DNA from 3 places in the Pseudoalteromonas sp. L1 genome. Region 1 is predicted to be linked to each of the others. Evidence: predicted binding sites of a transcription regulator. Region 1 holds the regulator's gene; each other region holds the start of a gene.
The links. Region 1 encodes sigma-54, which starts transcription at its own class of promoters, with help from an activator protein. Its sites were predicted from a motif close to GTTGGCACGNNNNTNGNNT; they were not measured.
Positions count from the first base shown of each region.

Region 2: flgB (flagellar basal body rod protein FlgB) is a predicted target of sigma-54. The motif match lies at 1,054-1,072, and genes of this name have one in related genera.
Region 3: flgB (flagellar basal body rod protein FlgB) is a predicted target of sigma-54. The motif match lies at 798-816, and genes of this name have one in related genera.

Region 1 is NZ_JAKKCT010000005.1:284,572-286,845, reverse strand. Features, by position in the region: gene hpf (ribosome hibernation promoting factor) at 1-209, opposite strand, end outside; gene L3V38_RS16420 (RNA polymerase factor sigma-54) at 236-1,732, opposite strand; gene lptB (LPS export ABC transporter ATP-binding protein) at 1,841-2,274, opposite strand, start outside.
Region 2 is NZ_JAKKCT010000001.1:269,141-271,414, forward strand. Features, by position in the region: gene L3V38_RS01175 (chemotaxis protein) at 1-118, shown strand, start outside; gene L3V38_RS01180 (protein-glutamate O-methyltransferase CheR) at 140-970, shown strand; gene flgB (flagellar basal body rod protein FlgB) at 1,107-1,517, shown strand; gene flgC (flagellar basal body rod protein FlgC) at 1,520-1,951, shown strand; gene L3V38_RS01195 (flagellar hook assembly protein FlgD) at 1,965-2,274, shown strand, end outside.
Region 3 is NZ_JAKKCT010000003.1:544,738-547,011, forward strand. Features, by position in the region: gene flgC (flagellar basal body rod protein FlgC) at 1-359, opposite strand, end outside; gene flgB (flagellar basal body rod protein FlgB) at 362-733, opposite strand; gene flgA (flagellar basal body P-ring formation chaperone FlgA) at 838-1,599, shown strand; gene flgM (flagellar biosynthesis anti-sigma factor FlgM) at 1,676-1,978, shown strand; gene flgN (flagellar export chaperone FlgN) at 1,975-2,274, shown strand, end outside.

The DNA of each region.
Region 1 (2,274 bases):
ATATCTTGATGCTCTGTAGAGGCAAACAGTTCGCCTCCGTTTACATGTAAAGTTGCTTCTGCTTTTTGACTTAATTTTTCTACATCTAGAATGACATGAACATTATTAATATGATCAAAATGCCTTTCTAGTTTCGCAAACTTGGTGTTTACATAGTCTTTTAATGAATCTGTGATTTCTACATGACGACCAGTTAGGTTTAGTTGCATAAGCATTTTCCTTCTATGTAAAACGTCTAAATCAAGCTTTTACGCTGATTAGACGGCGGTATTGCTAGAGACTCTCGGTATTTTGCAATTGTACGTCTAGCTACTTTAATTCCTTGCTCAGCCAATATATCTGCAATCTTACTGTCACTCAATGGCTTCGCTGAGTTTTCTGCGGCAATAAGCTTTTTGATTAAAGCGCGTATTGCCGTTGATGAACACTCGCCACCATTTTCTGTGCTGACGTGGCTTGAGAAGAAATATTTCAACTCAAAAATACCCCTTGGGGTATGCATATATTTTTGCGTTGTTACCCGTGAAATCGTCGATTCATGCATTTCGACCATTTCAGCGACATCATTTAGCACCATCGGCTTCATCGCTTCTGGGCCGTGTTCAAAGAAAGCTTGTTGTTGTTGAACAATACAGTTCGTTACTTTTAATAAAGTATCATTCCGGCTCTCTAAGCTTTTAATAAACCACTTAGCTTCTTGCAGATGAGAGCGAATAAACTGGCTGTCACTGCTTGATTTTACAGAGCGTGACATAGCCGCATACTGGCTGTTTACTCTGATCTTTGGCATACAGTCAGGGTTTAGCTCAACCACCCAACGACCTTTTACTTTTTTTACCGATACATCAGGTATGACGTATTCAGACTCTTCACGTACGATGCTATCTGCAGGCTTAGGGTTCAAGCTATGGATAAGCGTCATCACTTCTTTAAGCTCGTTTTCTTTAAGCTTAGTCTTTTTCATCAAAGTACGATAGTCGCGACTTGCTAATAATTCGATGTGCTCAGATAAAACCATTTTAGTTTCAGCCAAATAAGGTGTATCTGCATCGAATTGACGAAGTTGTATACATAGGCACTCTTGTAAGCTGCGAGCACCAATGCCGACAGGATCAAATAACTGTATTCTTTTTAAGACCGCTTCGACTTCATCAAGTTCTATTTCTTCTTCATCATCATTTTGATTAAAGCTTTCAACAATATCCTCACAACTCACAGTTAAAATACCTGAGTCATCGATAGCTTCGACTATAGCAACAGCAATTGCTTCGTCGGTCGGACTAAATGGAGTCAACTGTAGTTGCCACATCAGGTATTCATGGAGAGTTTCGGTTGACGCACCTTGGTAAATAGACTCATCTTCTGGCATTGGCCCTGACGAGGTTGAAGGGGCTGCACTCATGTACTCATCCCACGTGACATCCATTGCTAGGTCGTCACTGACGGTATCTTTATTGAGTGCATCACTGCTTTCTTGCTCGTATTCACTTGGTGCTTCTTCTGCTGTAGCTGCGACTTGTGAATCATCAGAGTCAGATTTTTGTTCGTTTTTACCGATCGCTTCTTCATTATAATCCGCTTCTTCCACTTCAAGCAGAGGATTACTATCAAGCGCTTCTTGTATTTCTTGCTGGAGATCCAATGTACTAAGCTGCAATAAGCGAATGGCTTGTTGCAGTTGTGGAGTCATTGTAAGTTGCTGGCCCATGCGCAGCTGTAATGATTGCCTCATGTATCCCTAACAATCCTTTTAAATCATTTATTGATACTACTTTGAGTCAATATCAATATGTTGTCATTATTGTAAGTCTAGCAGATGCTCTAGTCGGTGGTGTATTGGTTACAACCTGAATTGCTCGCCTAGATAGACATCGCGTACCGTTTGGTCTGCTAATACGTGCTCAGGCGTGCCTGATGCAATTAGCTCCCCATGAGAAACAATGTAGGCTTTTTCACAAACATCAAGGGTTTCTCGAACATTATGGTCAGTTATTAGTACACCGATACCACGGTTTTTCAAATGCTCTATAATTTTCTTTATATCTAACACTGAAATTGGATCAACACCAGCAAAAGGCTCATCTAGCAGAATAAATTTTGGATCTGCGGCTAATGCTCGCGCGATTTCAACACGGCGACGCTCGCCTCCTGATAGCGCCATACCTTGGCTATCTCGGATGTGCTGAATACTAAATTCATCAAGCAGGTTATTGAGTGTTTCTTCTCGTTGCTGTTTTTTAAGATCTTTGCGTGTTTCAAGAATCGCCATCAGGT
Region 2 (2,274 bases), on a different contig from region 1:
ACTGAGTGGTGTATTTAATCAAGCAATGATTGAAAAAGTGGGTGCGGATGATTTTATTGCAAAGTTTAACCCTGATGAATTAGCGACAGCTGTTAAAAAATGGGTTCACTGTGATTAATAATTTATAGGTGGTATTACTTTGGAAAATAAGCACTTACAACAAAGCGAATACGATCAATTTCGCTCTTTTTTAGAGCAACAATGTGGGATTGTGTTAGGTGATAACAAACTTTATTTAGTTAAAAGTCGCCTCGCACCATTGATGGCTCGCTTTAGTGTGGAATCGTTATCACAATTAGTGAGCAAAACGCTAAGTCCTCATGAGAGGCAGTTACGTGCCGCAGTTGTTGATGCGATGACGACAAACGAAACGCTTTGGTTCCGTGACCAATACCCCTTTGAGTTACTTAAAACTAAATTGTTTCCTGAATTTAAAGACTTGCATAGACCAGTGAAAATCTGGTCTGCGGCAAGTTCTTCTGGTCAGGAACCATACTCGATAGCCATGTCGGTTGCCGAGTTTCAATCTAAGCAGCCAGGTGTTTTAAAAATGGGTGCGCAGATTATTGGTACTGATATTTCAAATACCATGCTTGATATGTGTAAGAATGCTGAGTACGACTCACTTGCACTCGCTCGAGGCTTGTCTATGGAAAGGCGGCAAAAGTTCTTTAAGGATAGTGGCAATGGTATGGCACAGGTGGTTGATCCAATAAGAAAAATGGTCAGTTTTAGGCATCTCAACTTATTAGATTCTTATGCCTTGATGGGCAAGTTTGATATCATTTTTTGCCGCAATGTACTGATTTACTTTTCACCAGAGGTTAAGGCAAAAATTATTGCGCAATTTGCTCAGGCACTTAACCCTAAAGGCTATTTATTTTTAGGCGCATCTGAGTCAATGGCGGGCTTAAGTGATAGCTTTGATATGGTACGTTGTAATCCAGGTATCATCTACCAGAAGAAATAATTCCCTTCTAGCAACCTAACTATTAGGTTGCTATATCTTATTTATTTTCAATTAGTTATAACCTTATTGATAGGCTCTTTATTTTTGGCTTGTCTTTTGCATTGTCCAATGCAGAGTCAAATTTTTGGAGATGGTTATGGCTATCAGTTTTGATAAAGCATTCGGTGTTCACCCCCATGCAATGTTGATCCGTTCACAACGTGCTGAGTTATTAGCGACTAATATCGCTAATGCTGATACGCCGGGCTACAAGGCAAAAGATGTGGATTTTGCATCTGCATTAAAAGCGGCAAAAAGCAACCAACAAAGCGGCAACACTATGGTACGTACAAACGAGAAACACCTTGCGGGTGGTAGTCGTTTTGTTGGTAACTCAGAAATGTTTCGCACGCCAAATCAAGCAGATACAGGTGATGGTAACTCTGTTGATATACAAGTGGAACGAAACTTGTATGTACAAAACTCATTAGAGTATCAGGCAAGCCTGCAATTTATGAGTAGTAAAATTAAAGGCCTTAAAAAAGCCCTCGGTAGTCAAGGAGCTTAATCATGAGTTTATATAATGTTTTTGATATTTCAGGTACGGGTATGAGTGCACAAAATGTGCGTTTAAATACCACGGCGAGTAATATCTCAAATGCAAATACGATTAGCTCTAGTCAAAATGAGACTTACCGAGCGCGCCACCCTGTGTTTGCCGCTGAGCTTACAAAAGCGTCAGCATCACAAAGCAATCCTCAGGGTTCTTCTGTTGGCGTTAAAGTACTGGGTATTGTAGAGAGCGACAAGCCTCTGCAAATTGAATATAACCCGAATCATCCAAGTGCAGATGAAAACGGTTATATCTACAAACCAAATGTTAACGTCGTAGAAGAAATGGCTAATATGATTTCTGCCTCTCGCTCTTATCAAACAAATGTGCAAGTTGCTGATGCAGCAAAGCAAATGTTAAGTAAAACACTGTTGCTTGGGCAGCGGTAACCGAGGATAAGTTATGAGTAACGACATCAGCAGTGCGTCATCCACGTATTTAGATAACTTACGTTGGCAAGACAATCAAACGAAAACAGAAGAGAAAGATGACACTTTAACACAAGAAGATTTCTTCTCGTTGTTAACTCAACAGTTATCGTTTCAAGACCCGAGTAAGCCCGCTGACAATGATCAAATGATTGCTCAGATGACAAACTTTACTATGGCAGAAGGTATTTCAAATCTTAATAGTAAATTTGAATCCCTTACGGCTTCAATGACATCTAACTCGGCGCTACAAGCATCTACTTTAGTAGGTAAGCAAGCGTTGC
Region 3 (2,274 bases), on a different contig from region 1:
ACGGATGTTTGATAACTACGACTTGCTGACATCATGTCTGCCATTTCTTCAAGTACATTGACGTTTGAATAAAAGACATAGCCATCATCATTGGCAAGTGGGTTGTTAGGCTCATAACGTTGCTCAACAGTACGATTAGACTCTGTCACACCCATGGTATTGACAGCAGCTGCCACATTTTGCTGATCAAAAGAGTCTTTATACATGGCAGAAAAAACCGGCTTAAGCGCCTTATACGCGCCCTCTTCGGTAGACGCCGCCGTGTCAGCATTAGCAAGGTTAGAAGCAATGGTATCTAAGCGCATGACTTGAGCACGCATTGCACTGCCACTAATGTCATAAATAGAATTAAAAGACATTATTAATTTCCTTTGATTACTTTATGCAGGCCACTGATTTTCATGTTTAGAAAGGTCATACTGGTCTGAAAATCCATACTGTTGTTAGAGAATTTTGCCTGCTCGACATTGAGCTCTACGGTATTACCGTCACTGGATGCTTGATACGGCACACGATACATCAGCTCATTGGCAGTAATTCCCGCAAAGCCTACATCATTGTTATGCTCCATACTCGCTGCGACATCGCCCAAAATTTGCTGGTAATCCACATCTCTTGCTTTAAAATTTGGGGTATCGACATTTGCTAGGTTACTTGCGATAACCTCAGCTCTGTCTATTCTCAACTGCATAGCAAATGGGTGTACGCCTAACGCTTTATCAAATAATGCCATTGTTGCCTCAACTGACTACGTCTTGTATGCTCGTTTGCACATTTTGAATTCGGTATAAGGCTATTAACAACCTTTATGCCAAATTTTATAAGACATATTTTTCAATGAGTTACTGTAACAAATTCAATCTAAGGCACGTAAAAGCGGAAGCAATACTTCCGATACGGAATGGTGCTTTTTTCCTCTTTTTTGGAATTATTTCCTTATTATTTTCAGCTAATGTCTTAGCAAGCAATTTTCAAAAAGAGATTAAACAGTATATAAATAGCGAAATAACTCATTACTTAGGCAGCATAAACAAGCAAGGTCAGCAAAAAAAAATTGCGTTATACATTCCAGCTGCAGCAAAAGAGCTTAGCTGTGATCAGTTATCAATAAACAGGGTAAAACCCAATTCCATTCCCGCAGGTAGAATTCGTCTGACCGTCAGCTGTGCAGATCCCATTTGGCAATTTAGAGCCACCGCAAAAGTTGATCTGTGGCTCAATTTAGTCGTTGCTAAACGTGACTTACAACGCGGCGAAGTGTTAAGCAATGAGTTACTAAACTATGACTCCATTAACATTGCAAAACACGTTTACGGTATGGAAACGAGCACAAATGAATTGATTGGAATGACAGTTAAAAGAAACATCAAGCAAGGCGATTTAGTCACTCGCAGACAGCTCGAAAATAACTACCTAGTCAATAAAGAGCAGCATATAAAACTTCTCATCAGCACAAGCTCCTTTACTGCAAGTGTAAAAGCAATTGCACTTGAGGAAGGGATTAAAGGCCAAATGATCAAAGTAAAAAACCTCAGTTCTGGTAAAATTGTTGAAGGCCAAGTGATTGATAAAGGGGTTGTAAAAGCAACACTTTTATAAATTTAAAAATAAATTTAAGAAATCGATAAATTGGGTCGCTTTACAAAATTAGTAGAAAATTAATTGGGGATTGATAATGAACATAAACAACAAAGGTAGCAGTAGTCATGTTGAGCAAGCTGCAAAAGTGAACAACTTTATTGATTCGGGCAGTCAAGATATCAGTAAAAAATCTCACACAGCGGCAAACAAGCAAGCAAGCGCAGAGCAAATTAGTTCGCTTAGTAAAACAATCGATAATACCTTTGAAGACTTAGCGTCAAAGCCTGATGTTGACTTTGAAAAAGTAGCAAAAGTAAAAGCCGCTATTGCGAATGGTGAGCTGTCACTTGACCAAGATACATTAATCAATGCCCTACTAGAGTTTCATAAAAAATGACCATAAACAGCATTAAGCAGTTTATTGAAAGCCTACAACACGATGTACGCAAGCTTGATTCACTCATTAGTGCACTTGAACAACAGTATGTGCTTCTAAGCGAACGAGATACAACATTACAACAGCACAACGCCAAGATGTCTGCTGTTTTACAATCTTTAGATAAAAACCATCTAAGCCGTGATAGCTATTTACAAAGTTTAGGGCTTGCACAAGGTAAAGAAGGCTTAATGATGTTAGTTGAAAAGTTGCCAAAAGAAATCAAACAAACAACACAAACATTAATGCAGCAGTTA